Regions from separate parts of the Streptomyces sp. T028 genome, predicted to be linked through region 2. Evidence: riboswitches for the same ligand, from Rfam matches in the RefSeq annotation. Region 2 holds a riboswitch; each other region holds the start of a gene.
What was found. A riboswitch is a leader RNA that binds a small molecule or an ion and turns the genes downstream of it on or off. The one in region 2 is predicted to bind cyclic di-AMP.
Positions count from the first base shown of each region.

Region 1 (2,192 bases), on a different contig from region 2:
CTGCCGCCGCTGCCCGCGCTCACCCGCGCCGAGGCCGAGCTGATCGACCGTTATCTGGACGTGGTGGATCTGCTCGGGCGGATCAATCCCGCGCACGACGGTGACACCTACCGGGGCCTGCGGGCCGCCCAGGCGCTGGTGGCGAGGGCAGCGGAGCTGCGGGACGCGCTGACGTTGATGCACCAGCGGGGCGAGAGCGAGCTGCACGCGCCGACCCTCGCGCGGGCGCTGCGCGTCCTGGACGGGGAGCGCCGCACAGCGCGCGTCACGGTACCTCCGCTCTCCGACAGTTGACGCACGCCCGTCCGGCTCGGCGCACCGCCGCGCCGTCCGTGACGTCCGGGCCGGACCTGAAACGCACCAGACGGGTTACCCCCGTTCGGCGTAGCGGCGGCCCCCCTTGCGAGCGAGCGCATTGTGCCGAAGGCGCTGTTTTCCGGGTCGGCGCAAGGGGTAGCGGCGCAGGTCGGGGGGCCTTTGGCGGCCTTGACACCTGAACCCCCATCAGGGTGTCCACCCGAACGGGTGAGTGGTGAGGAACCCCACAAATCACCGGTTCCATTGGGATTTTCGGTCAACGGTGAGTCAAGATCCGTGTCTGACGACAAGTCCCCGCCACAAGCGGCGGGGCGGTCCGGGCGGACGCCGAGTCCTGCCGCTGCCCGGATTGACCCGTCGACAGGAGTGCATCGGCAGGAGTGGAGGACCCAAGCACGACGGGTCGCCGGAACGGTCACGCCATGACCGGGTCGAGCAGCCCTTGGGGTGAAGCCGCGCGAGCGGCCGGGCACCTTTGTCAGCCCGAATCCGACAGGTCATCCTTCACAGGCGGTTGACGAAGGGTTGCGCATGACTGCGCTCAATCGTGTCCCGTCGCTCATGGCCCGGGCCGGTACGGCCTCCGCGTTCGCCATCGCCGCCGTGGGCGGATCGATCGTGATCCCCGGTGTCGCCTCCGACGCCGCGGCGGCCACGCCGGCGACCAAGGCGCTCCAGGTCGCGGCGTCCAAGAAGGGTGCACCGTACAAGTACGGGGCGGCCGGACCGAAGAGGTTCGACTGCTCAGGTCTCACGATGTACTCGTTCAAGAAGGCGGGCAAGACCCTGCCGCGCACGGCTGCGCAGCAGTACAACAAGACGCGCCACATCTCGGCCTCCAGCCGCAAGGCGGGCGACCTGGTGTTCTTCCACTCGGGGTCGTACGTGTACCACGTCGGGATCTACGCCGGTAAGGGCAAGATCTGGCACTCGCCGAAGACCGGTAGCGTGGTGAAGCTGGAGAAGATCTGGACCAAGAGCGTCTGGTACGGCCGGGTCCGCTAGGACCTGCCCGAGCACCGCTTCCCGGGGTGGTGGCGGCGTCCCTGACGCGCCCTCACCGCCCCGGGAGCTCGCCCGGTCGCGGAGGCGCCGCGGCGCCCGCCACCGGCTCGGCCGGGACGGTCCACGGCAGCTCGACCGTGACCGTCTTGCCGCCCTCCCGTGTGGGGCGGACTCTGAGCTTGCCGCCGCGCTCGGCGGTCAGCCAGCGAATGATCACCATGCCTCGGCCGTTGTCCTGCTGGACGGCGGCCGGCAGTCGTTTGGGGAAGCGCGGGTGGCTGTCGGTGACGCCGATGCGCAGCCGTTCGTCCCGGTCGAGCACCAGGGCCACCGTGAAGGTGGGTGACTGTCCGAAGGTGTGCTGCACGGCGTTGGTCGCGAGTTCGGAGACGATCAGCCGGATGGTGTCGGCCGCCTCCGAGTCCGCCGGCAGTCCCCATTCGCCGAGCGCGCCGGCCACGAAGCCGCGGGCCGTGGAGACCGAGGCGGGATCGCTCGGCAGAGTGACGGATGCTTCCAGATGGTCTGCCATGGCGACCTCGTCCCTTTCCCACGGGACCGGAGTCCGACACGCTGCGGATGGTTCGAGTACGGTCCCGGACTGGTGCTTCTTCGCCAGACTGCCATCAGCACGCCGGTCACGGGTGGCGATCCACCAAGATATGCATATATCTGTCGCCCAATGCGGTGAACTCTGCCGCGGCAGAGCGTTTTTGGACAGCCCATAAGGACGGCCCATAAAGACGGTCCACAGGGACGGTCCATCAAGGACGATCCATGGGGAGCAAGGAGGAGCCCATGCAGCACGGTCCCGCGGTGCGCCGCCGAAAGCTGGGCGCGGAACTGCGCAGTCTGCGCGCCCGGGCGGG
Region 1 covers NZ_JBLRVZ010000024.1:18,377-20,568, reverse strand. Annotated here, with positions in the region: gene ACLZN2_RS22925 (hypothetical protein) at 1-294, shown strand, start outside; cyclic di-AMP (ydaO/yuaA leader) riboswitch at 664-846, shown strand; gene ACLZN2_RS22920 (C40 family peptidase) at 850-1,323, shown strand; gene ACLZN2_RS22915 (ATP-binding protein) at 1,376-1,855, opposite strand; gene ACLZN2_RS22910 (helix-turn-helix domain-containing protein) at 2,122-2,192, shown strand, end outside.
Region 1: it holds a riboswitch for cyclic di-AMP, as region 2 does, so the genes downstream of both, ACLZN2_RS22920 (C40 family peptidase) here and ACLZN2_RS44935 (M23 family metallopeptidase) in region 2, are expected to answer to the same signal.

Region 2 (2,192 bases):
TGCTCTACGCGTGGTCGTCACGTCGATCGGCTCCTCGGGTCGTGGTGACGGAGGGCCGGGGAATCCGGCGGATCTCGGTCTCCCCGTGTCCGCGGCGGCCCTTCGGGGAAAGCGCTTTCCCCTCACGAGGATCACTGTGTCCCCACCCTGCCCCGGCTGTCGACGGGGCGAAAAGGGACGCCACAAGACCGCAATACGGCGATCACGAACACGCGGAGCGAAGGCCGGCCCCGGGGCTCGGGGTCCGGCCTTCGCTCCGCGTGTCAGGCGTGCTCGGCGATCGACGTCAGCGGGGTCAGCCGACGGTGACGCCGTGGGAGCGGAGGTAGGCGACCGGGTCCACGTCGGAGCCGTAGTTCGGCGTGGTGCGGATCTCGAAGTGCAGGTGCGGGCCGGTCACGTTGCCGGTCGCACCGGAGAGACCGATCTGCTGACCCGCGGTCACCGTCTGACCGGCCGAGACCGAGAGCTGGGACAGGTGGGCGTACTGCGCGTAGTAGCCGTCGCCCAGCTTGATGACGACCTGGTTGCCGTACGCGCCGCCCCAGCCCGCGGAGACGACCGTGCCCGCGGCGACGGCCTTCAGCGAGGTACCGGTCGGGACGACGAAGTCGACACCGGTGTGGTAGCCGCTGGACCACATGCTGCCGGCCACGCGGTAGTTGGTGCCCACGGTAGCGCCGGACACCGGGGCGGTGTAGCCACTGGAGGTGCCGGTGCCGCTCCCGGCGGCCTGGGTGGCCGCGTTCGAGGAGGACGAGGACGCCTTCGAGTCGGAGGACTCCGAGGACGAGGATGAGGACTTCGTGGTCGACGACTTCGACGCCTTCGACGAAGAGGAGGAGGAACCGGACGAACCGGACGAGGACTTGGTGCTCGCGGCCTTCGCGCCGATCGACAGTTCGAGGCCGGGGTGGATCAGCGAGGGGTTGCTGCCGACGGCCTCGCGGTTGTCCGCGTACAGCTTCTGCCAGCCGCCGCTGACCCGCTGCTCGTCGGCGATCTTGGCGAGGTAGTCGCCGGCCCGCACGGTGTAGGTCTTCGTGCTCTTGGCGGCGGACTTCCGGGTCGTCGACGCGGCCTCGACGGCGCTTTCCGCGACCGACTGGGAGACCGTCTGCGCGACCGACTGGGAAGCGCTCTGGGAAACGGACTGCGGGGTGGCCGCGTGGGCGCCGGTGGCTCCCATGAGCGGGAGGGCGAGTGCCGCTCCGCCGGTTCCGGCGACGGCGATGGAACGGGTGAAGCGCAGGGTCTTCGGGCGGCGGTGCTTACCCTTCGCGGGCATGGCGAATTCCTCTCCGGCGCCTGCGAGGTGAGCTGTCGGGTGCGGACGGGAGATGTCCGGCCGCGACGGGTCGCGGCTTTACCCCAAGCCTGTTCCGGAGACCGGAACAGGCGGTTCTGCCTGTGGGTCCCCCGCTCCTGCCGTGCACGGGTGAGTGTGCGGATTCCGGGCGGCGGCAGGATTCGGCGTCCGTCCGGATTGGTCTGGAACGTAAGCGACCCAGACGCACAGGAACAAGCAGTGGTTGCCCGGTTAATGCCTTTCTCTTGATCCGCTGTGCGAATTCCCAGTGACGCTCCGTGCAACGAGCACCGGAAATTTCGCCTAACGCCCTTGAAAAGCACTTTGATTACGTGAACATGACGGGCGACGCAGGGTCACGGATATGACCCTGCTCACGTGACGGCTCTCCAGGATTCCTTATTCCAGAGCGAGTTGGAACTAAGGTTTCAATTAGGACAGAAACCTCAGATCCGACGCAGGCGGATAACCGTCGCATCGAGGTCACCGCGCAGCCCGGTCCGCAGCCCGTGGTGCAACAGCACCGCACCTCGGTGCACTTCGCCCGTTTCACGGCATTCGTACGACGCTGTCGGGTCGACGCCACGCAGTCGCAGCGCGGGGACGGGTTCGCCGTAGCGCTGCGCCTGGAGCCAGGCGAGGACGACGGTCTCGTCGCCGCGGACGTACTGGACGGCACTCAGTCCACCCGCCGGGGGACGCAGCCGGTACTGGTCGCCGTGCTGGACGAGGGGCCGGATCTCCTTGTAGAGGTCGACCCAGCGGCGGGCTTCGGCGAGTTCCTCCTCGGTCCACTCGGAGAGGTCCCCGCCGACGCCGAGCACCCCCGCCATGGCGCTGACGAACCGGAAGCGCAGCGAGCTGATCCGGCCGTTGAGCTGGG
Region 2 covers NZ_JBLRVZ010000063.1:7,955-10,146, reverse strand. Annotated here, with positions in the region: gene ACLZN2_RS44940 (DUF6250 domain-containing protein) at 1-21, opposite strand, end outside; gene ACLZN2_RS44935 (M23 family metallopeptidase) at 296-1,288, opposite strand; cyclic di-AMP (ydaO/yuaA leader) riboswitch at 1,293-1,451, opposite strand; gene ACLZN2_RS44930 (alpha-galactosidase) at 1,756-2,192, opposite strand, start outside.

Region 3 (2,192 bases), on a different contig from region 2:
CCGGGTGTCTTGCCCGACTCGTGGGAGTCGGAGGCGATGTCCAGGACGTCGTCGGCGAGCTGGAAGGCGACCCCGAGCCGCTCCCCGTACTGGGTGAGCACGTCCACCACCGTCTCGTCGGCGCCCGACATCATCGCGCCGAAGCGGCAGGACACCGCCACCAGGGAGCCGGTCTTGCCGCCGAGGACGTCGAGGTAGTGGTCGACCGGGTCGCGGCCGTCGACCGGGCCGGCCGTCTCCAGGATCTGGCCGGTGACCAGGCGCTCGAACGCCTCCGCCTGCACCCGCACCGCCTCCGGGCCGAGGTCGGCCAGGATGTGCGAGGCGCGCGCGAAGAGGAAGTCGCCGGTGAGGACGGCGAGCGAGTTGCCCCAGCGGGCGTTCGCACTGGGCACCCCGCGCCGCACCGCGGCCTCGTCCATCACGTCGTCGTGGTACAGGGTCGCCAGATGGGTGAGCTCGACGACGACGGCGGAGGGGACGACCCCCGGCGCGTACGGGTCGCCGAAGCGCGCCGCGAGCATCACGAGCAGCGGCCGGAACCGCTTCCCGCCGGCCCGCAGCAGGTGCTGGGCCGCCTCCGTGATGAACGGGACCTCACTCTTGGTGGCCTCGAGCAAGCCTTCCTCGACAGCCGCCAATCCGGCCTGGACATCGGCTTCCAGAGCCTGGTCCCGCACGCTCAGCCCAAACGGCTCGACGACGGTCACGAGGAGTCTCCTGTCTGCTGGTGTCTATCGGCGGCTACGCGGTTTGTCGATAGGTCTCTGCGCTCACTCAAGTCAGCGTATCCGGTCAGGTTTCGATCACCACGAGCCCCCACGGTTACAGCCCGGACAGGCCCTATGAGAAGGGGCACCCCTTAAGCAGCCATCTGGGTTTATTGCCCGATTCACCCGTCTTGTGGATGTCGGTGAGTTGCCTCACTCGCCCAGCCGAACCAGCCCCTTCCCCGTTCCCCTCCACCGCGCCCCGACACCTCGGCCCACTCAGGCGAGTTGATGCTTTGCAGCAACAAAGGATCAAGCATCCCCATAGGCCACAGACCAAGGTCAATAGGGGCTAACTGTGAATTCGCCACTTGTTTCGGACATGTGCTCTCGCATACGTTCCCGGCCTGTCGGGCGGACGCCTAATCCTGCCGCCGCCCGAACACCCACCGAGAACACCACGGCAGGAGCGGGGGAACCAGGTAAGTCGCCGCACGGGTCCAGCCGGGCCATGCCTTTGGGCATGCCCAGGACAGACCGGTGCAGCTCGGGGTGAAGCCGTGTCCGTGAGGGCACGGCCGGGCAGCTCCCGCCCGAACCCGACAGCTCACCTCGCAGGCGACGGAGAGGAACTTCGCCATGCCCGCTCAGCCCCGCCGTGCCCGCCGCCTCGCCCGCACGCTCGCCGTCGCCGCCACCGGCGTCACCGTGCTCGCCCTGCCGATCCTCGGCGCGACCACCGCCTCCGCGGCCACCCCGACCGTGGCCACCGCCACCAGCCTCGGCTACGCCAACAACCTCGACGGCTGGATCCGCGCCTCGCTCCAGGTCATGGCGCAGCACGGGATCCCCGGCACCTACAACGGCATCTACCGCAACGTGATCCGGGAGTCCTCGGGCAACCCGTCCGCCATCAACCTCTGGGACTCCAACGCGGCCGCCGGTACCCCCTCCAAGGGGCTGCTGCAGATCATCGACCCGACGTTCAACGCGTACCACGTGTCCGGCACGTCCTGGAATCCGTACGACCCGGTCGCGAACATCACCGCCTCCTGCAACTACGCCGCCGCGCGGTACGGCTCGATCGACAACGTGTTCGGCGCGTACTGAGCAGCCCGGCAGCCACCATCCGGCTGCTACCTGTACAGCAGCTACCTGTACAGACGTTCGAGGATGACGGCCACGCCGTCGTCCTCGTTCGACGTCGTCACCTCGTCGGCCACGGCCTTGAGCTCCGGATGGGCGTTGGCCATCGCGACCCCGCGGGCGGCCCAGTCGAACATCGGGATGTCGTTGGGCATGTCGCCGAAGGCGATGGTGTCCTCGGGCCCGATGCCCAGATGCTCGGCGGCCAGGGCCAGCCCCGTCGCCTTGGTGATCCCGCACGGCTGCAGCTCCACCGTGCCCGGCCCCGACATGGTGACCGTGGCGAGCGAGCCGACCACCGCGCGGGCCGTCGCCGCCAACTCGTCGTCGGACAGC
Region 3 covers NZ_JBLRVZ010000038.1:8,605-10,796, forward strand. Annotated here, with positions in the region: gene ACLZN2_RS33310 (polyprenyl synthetase family protein) at 1-710, opposite strand, end outside; cyclic di-AMP (ydaO/yuaA leader) riboswitch at 1,148-1,346, shown strand; gene ACLZN2_RS33315 (transglycosylase SLT domain-containing protein) at 1,350-1,820, shown strand; gene ACLZN2_RS33320 (HAD family hydrolase) at 1,862-2,192, opposite strand, start outside.
Region 3: it holds a riboswitch for cyclic di-AMP, as region 2 does, so the genes downstream of both, ACLZN2_RS33315 (transglycosylase SLT domain-containing protein) here and ACLZN2_RS44935 (M23 family metallopeptidase) in region 2, are expected to answer to the same signal.

Region 4 (2,192 bases), on a different contig from region 2:
AGGTGCCGACCAGCTCCCTGACCAGGGCGTACTGGGCGTGGTTGGTGTCCTGGTACTCGTCGACGAGCACATGACGGAAGCGGCGGCGGTAGTGCTCGGCCACATCGGGGAAGGCGCGCAGCAGGTTGACCGTCGTCATGATCAGGTCGTCGAAGTCGAGGGCGTTGGCCTCGCGCAGCCGCGACTGGTACATCGCGTAGGCCTGGGCGAGGGTCTTCTCGAAGCCGTCGCCGGCCTGGGCGGCGAAGTCCTCCTCGTCGATCAGCTCGTTCTTCAGGTTGCTGATCTTGGCGCTGAAGGACTTCGGCGGGAAGCGCTTGGGGTCGAGGTCAAGATCACGGCAGACCAGGGCCATGAGCCGCTTGGAGTCGGCTGCGTCGTAGATCGAGAACGACGACGTGAAGCCGAGCTTCTTGCTCTCGCGGCGCAGGATGCGCACGCACGCGCTGTGGAAGGTCATCACCCACATCGCGTTCGCGCGCGGGCCGACGAGCTGCTCGACGCGCTCCTTCATCTCGCCCGCGGCCTTGTTGGTGAAGGTGATCGCGAGGATCTGGCCCGCATGCACGTTGCGCTCGGCGAGGAGGTGGGCGATGCGGTGGGTGAGCACACGGGTCTTGCCGGAGCCGGCGCCGGCGACGATGAGCAGAGGGGTGCCGGCGTGGACGACGGCCGCGCGCTGGTTGTCGTTGAGTCCCTCCAGGAGGGCGGCCGCGTCGAGCGCGGGGCGGGCGGCGCCGTCGCGGTAGTACACGTCCCGGTCCGGGGGCGCGTCGAACTTCCCGCCGAACAGATCGTCCGGAAGCGGCTCCGGAACGTGATCGTCCTCGGGCGGCGGCGGGGGTTCCTCCTCATGGCCGGCGGGGGCCTGGAGGTTCGCCAGGAAGCTGTCGTCAAAGAGGCTGCTCATCGCTCTCCGAGTCTAGGGCGCCCCACTGACAACGCGGGGCCGTCCCCCGAACATCTCCGCTCCTCACCTTCCGAGGCGGCGCTATCACAGCACGTGATCCCATGTCTCGGCTTTGCGCAAGATAACAAAAATGTATCGGGCATATCGCCCATCAACCTTCACAGGGGCCACACGAGTTGGCTACCGTGCCGGGCAGGCCACGCGGATCCCCACCGGCGAACCTCGCCGGGCCGTACGGCCTCCGCCGAGTCCGGTGTGCCCCCTGCGCGGCAGCCGGAGCCGGGGACCCACCGAGACCCCGGGGTGAATCGGCCCGACTCCCGACGGGAGGCGGCCGTAGGGCGCCCTTCCGAACCATCCGCCCGAACCCGACAGCTAACCCGGTAGGCGGACGATGGAAGGAGTCGCCTCTCTTGGCGTCGCAGCACCGCAAGCCGCGCTTTTCGGGCACCCGCGTGGCAGGCATACGCACGCCCGCCCTGGCCACCGCCGCCCTCACGTCCGTGGCCCTGCTCTCCCAGACGGCTAACGCCGCCCCGGCCGACGACGGCAAGCCGAGCCTGGAGGAGGTCGAGAAGAAGGTCGACGACCTCTACCGCCAGGCGGAGTCGGCGACCGAGAAGTACAACGCCGCCAAGGAGAAGACGACCAAGCAGCGCAAGCGGGTCGACGGTCTCCTCGATGACGTCGCGAAGCGCACCCAGAAGCTCAACGAGGCGCGGGAGGAGCTCGGTTCCTTCGCCGCCGCCCAGTACCGCACCGGTGCCTCCGCGCCCGACACGGCGACCTTCCTGCTGGCGGACTCCCCGCAGGACTACTTCGACCAGACGCAGCTGATGGGTCGGATGACCGACCGTCAGAAGGGCGCGGTCGACGACTACGTCACCGAGCAGTCGGCGACGATGAAGAAGCGGCAGGAGGCCGCCGAGAGCCTCGCGACGCTCACCGACGCCCAGAGCGACCTGAAGACCGCCAAGGCCACCGTCCAGAAGAAACTCGGCGATGCCCGCGAGCTGCTGGCGCAGCTGACGGCCGAGGAGAAGGCGCGGCTGGCGGCCATCGAGAAGCAGAAGCAGGAGGAGGCCGCGCGCAAGGCGGCCGAGCTGGCCCAGCAGCAGGCGGCGGAACAGGCCGCCCAGCAGGACGCCGGCACGTCCTCCTCCGGGTCGTCCGACTCCTCCTCGTCCTCGTCATCCTCGTCGTCCTCGTCCACGGACTCCTCGTACGCCACCAAGGCCGAGAAGGCGCTCGCCTTCGCCCGCGCACAGATCGGCAAGCCGTA
Region 4 covers NZ_JBLRVZ010000041.1:41,451-43,642, reverse strand. Annotated here, with positions in the region: gene pcrA (DNA helicase PcrA) at 1-910, opposite strand, end outside; cyclic di-AMP (ydaO/yuaA leader) riboswitch at 1,143-1,316, shown strand; gene ACLZN2_RS35680 (NlpC/P60 family protein) at 1,324-2,192, shown strand, end outside.
Region 4: it holds a riboswitch for cyclic di-AMP, as region 2 does, so the genes downstream of both, ACLZN2_RS35680 (NlpC/P60 family protein) here and ACLZN2_RS44935 (M23 family metallopeptidase) in region 2, are expected to answer to the same signal.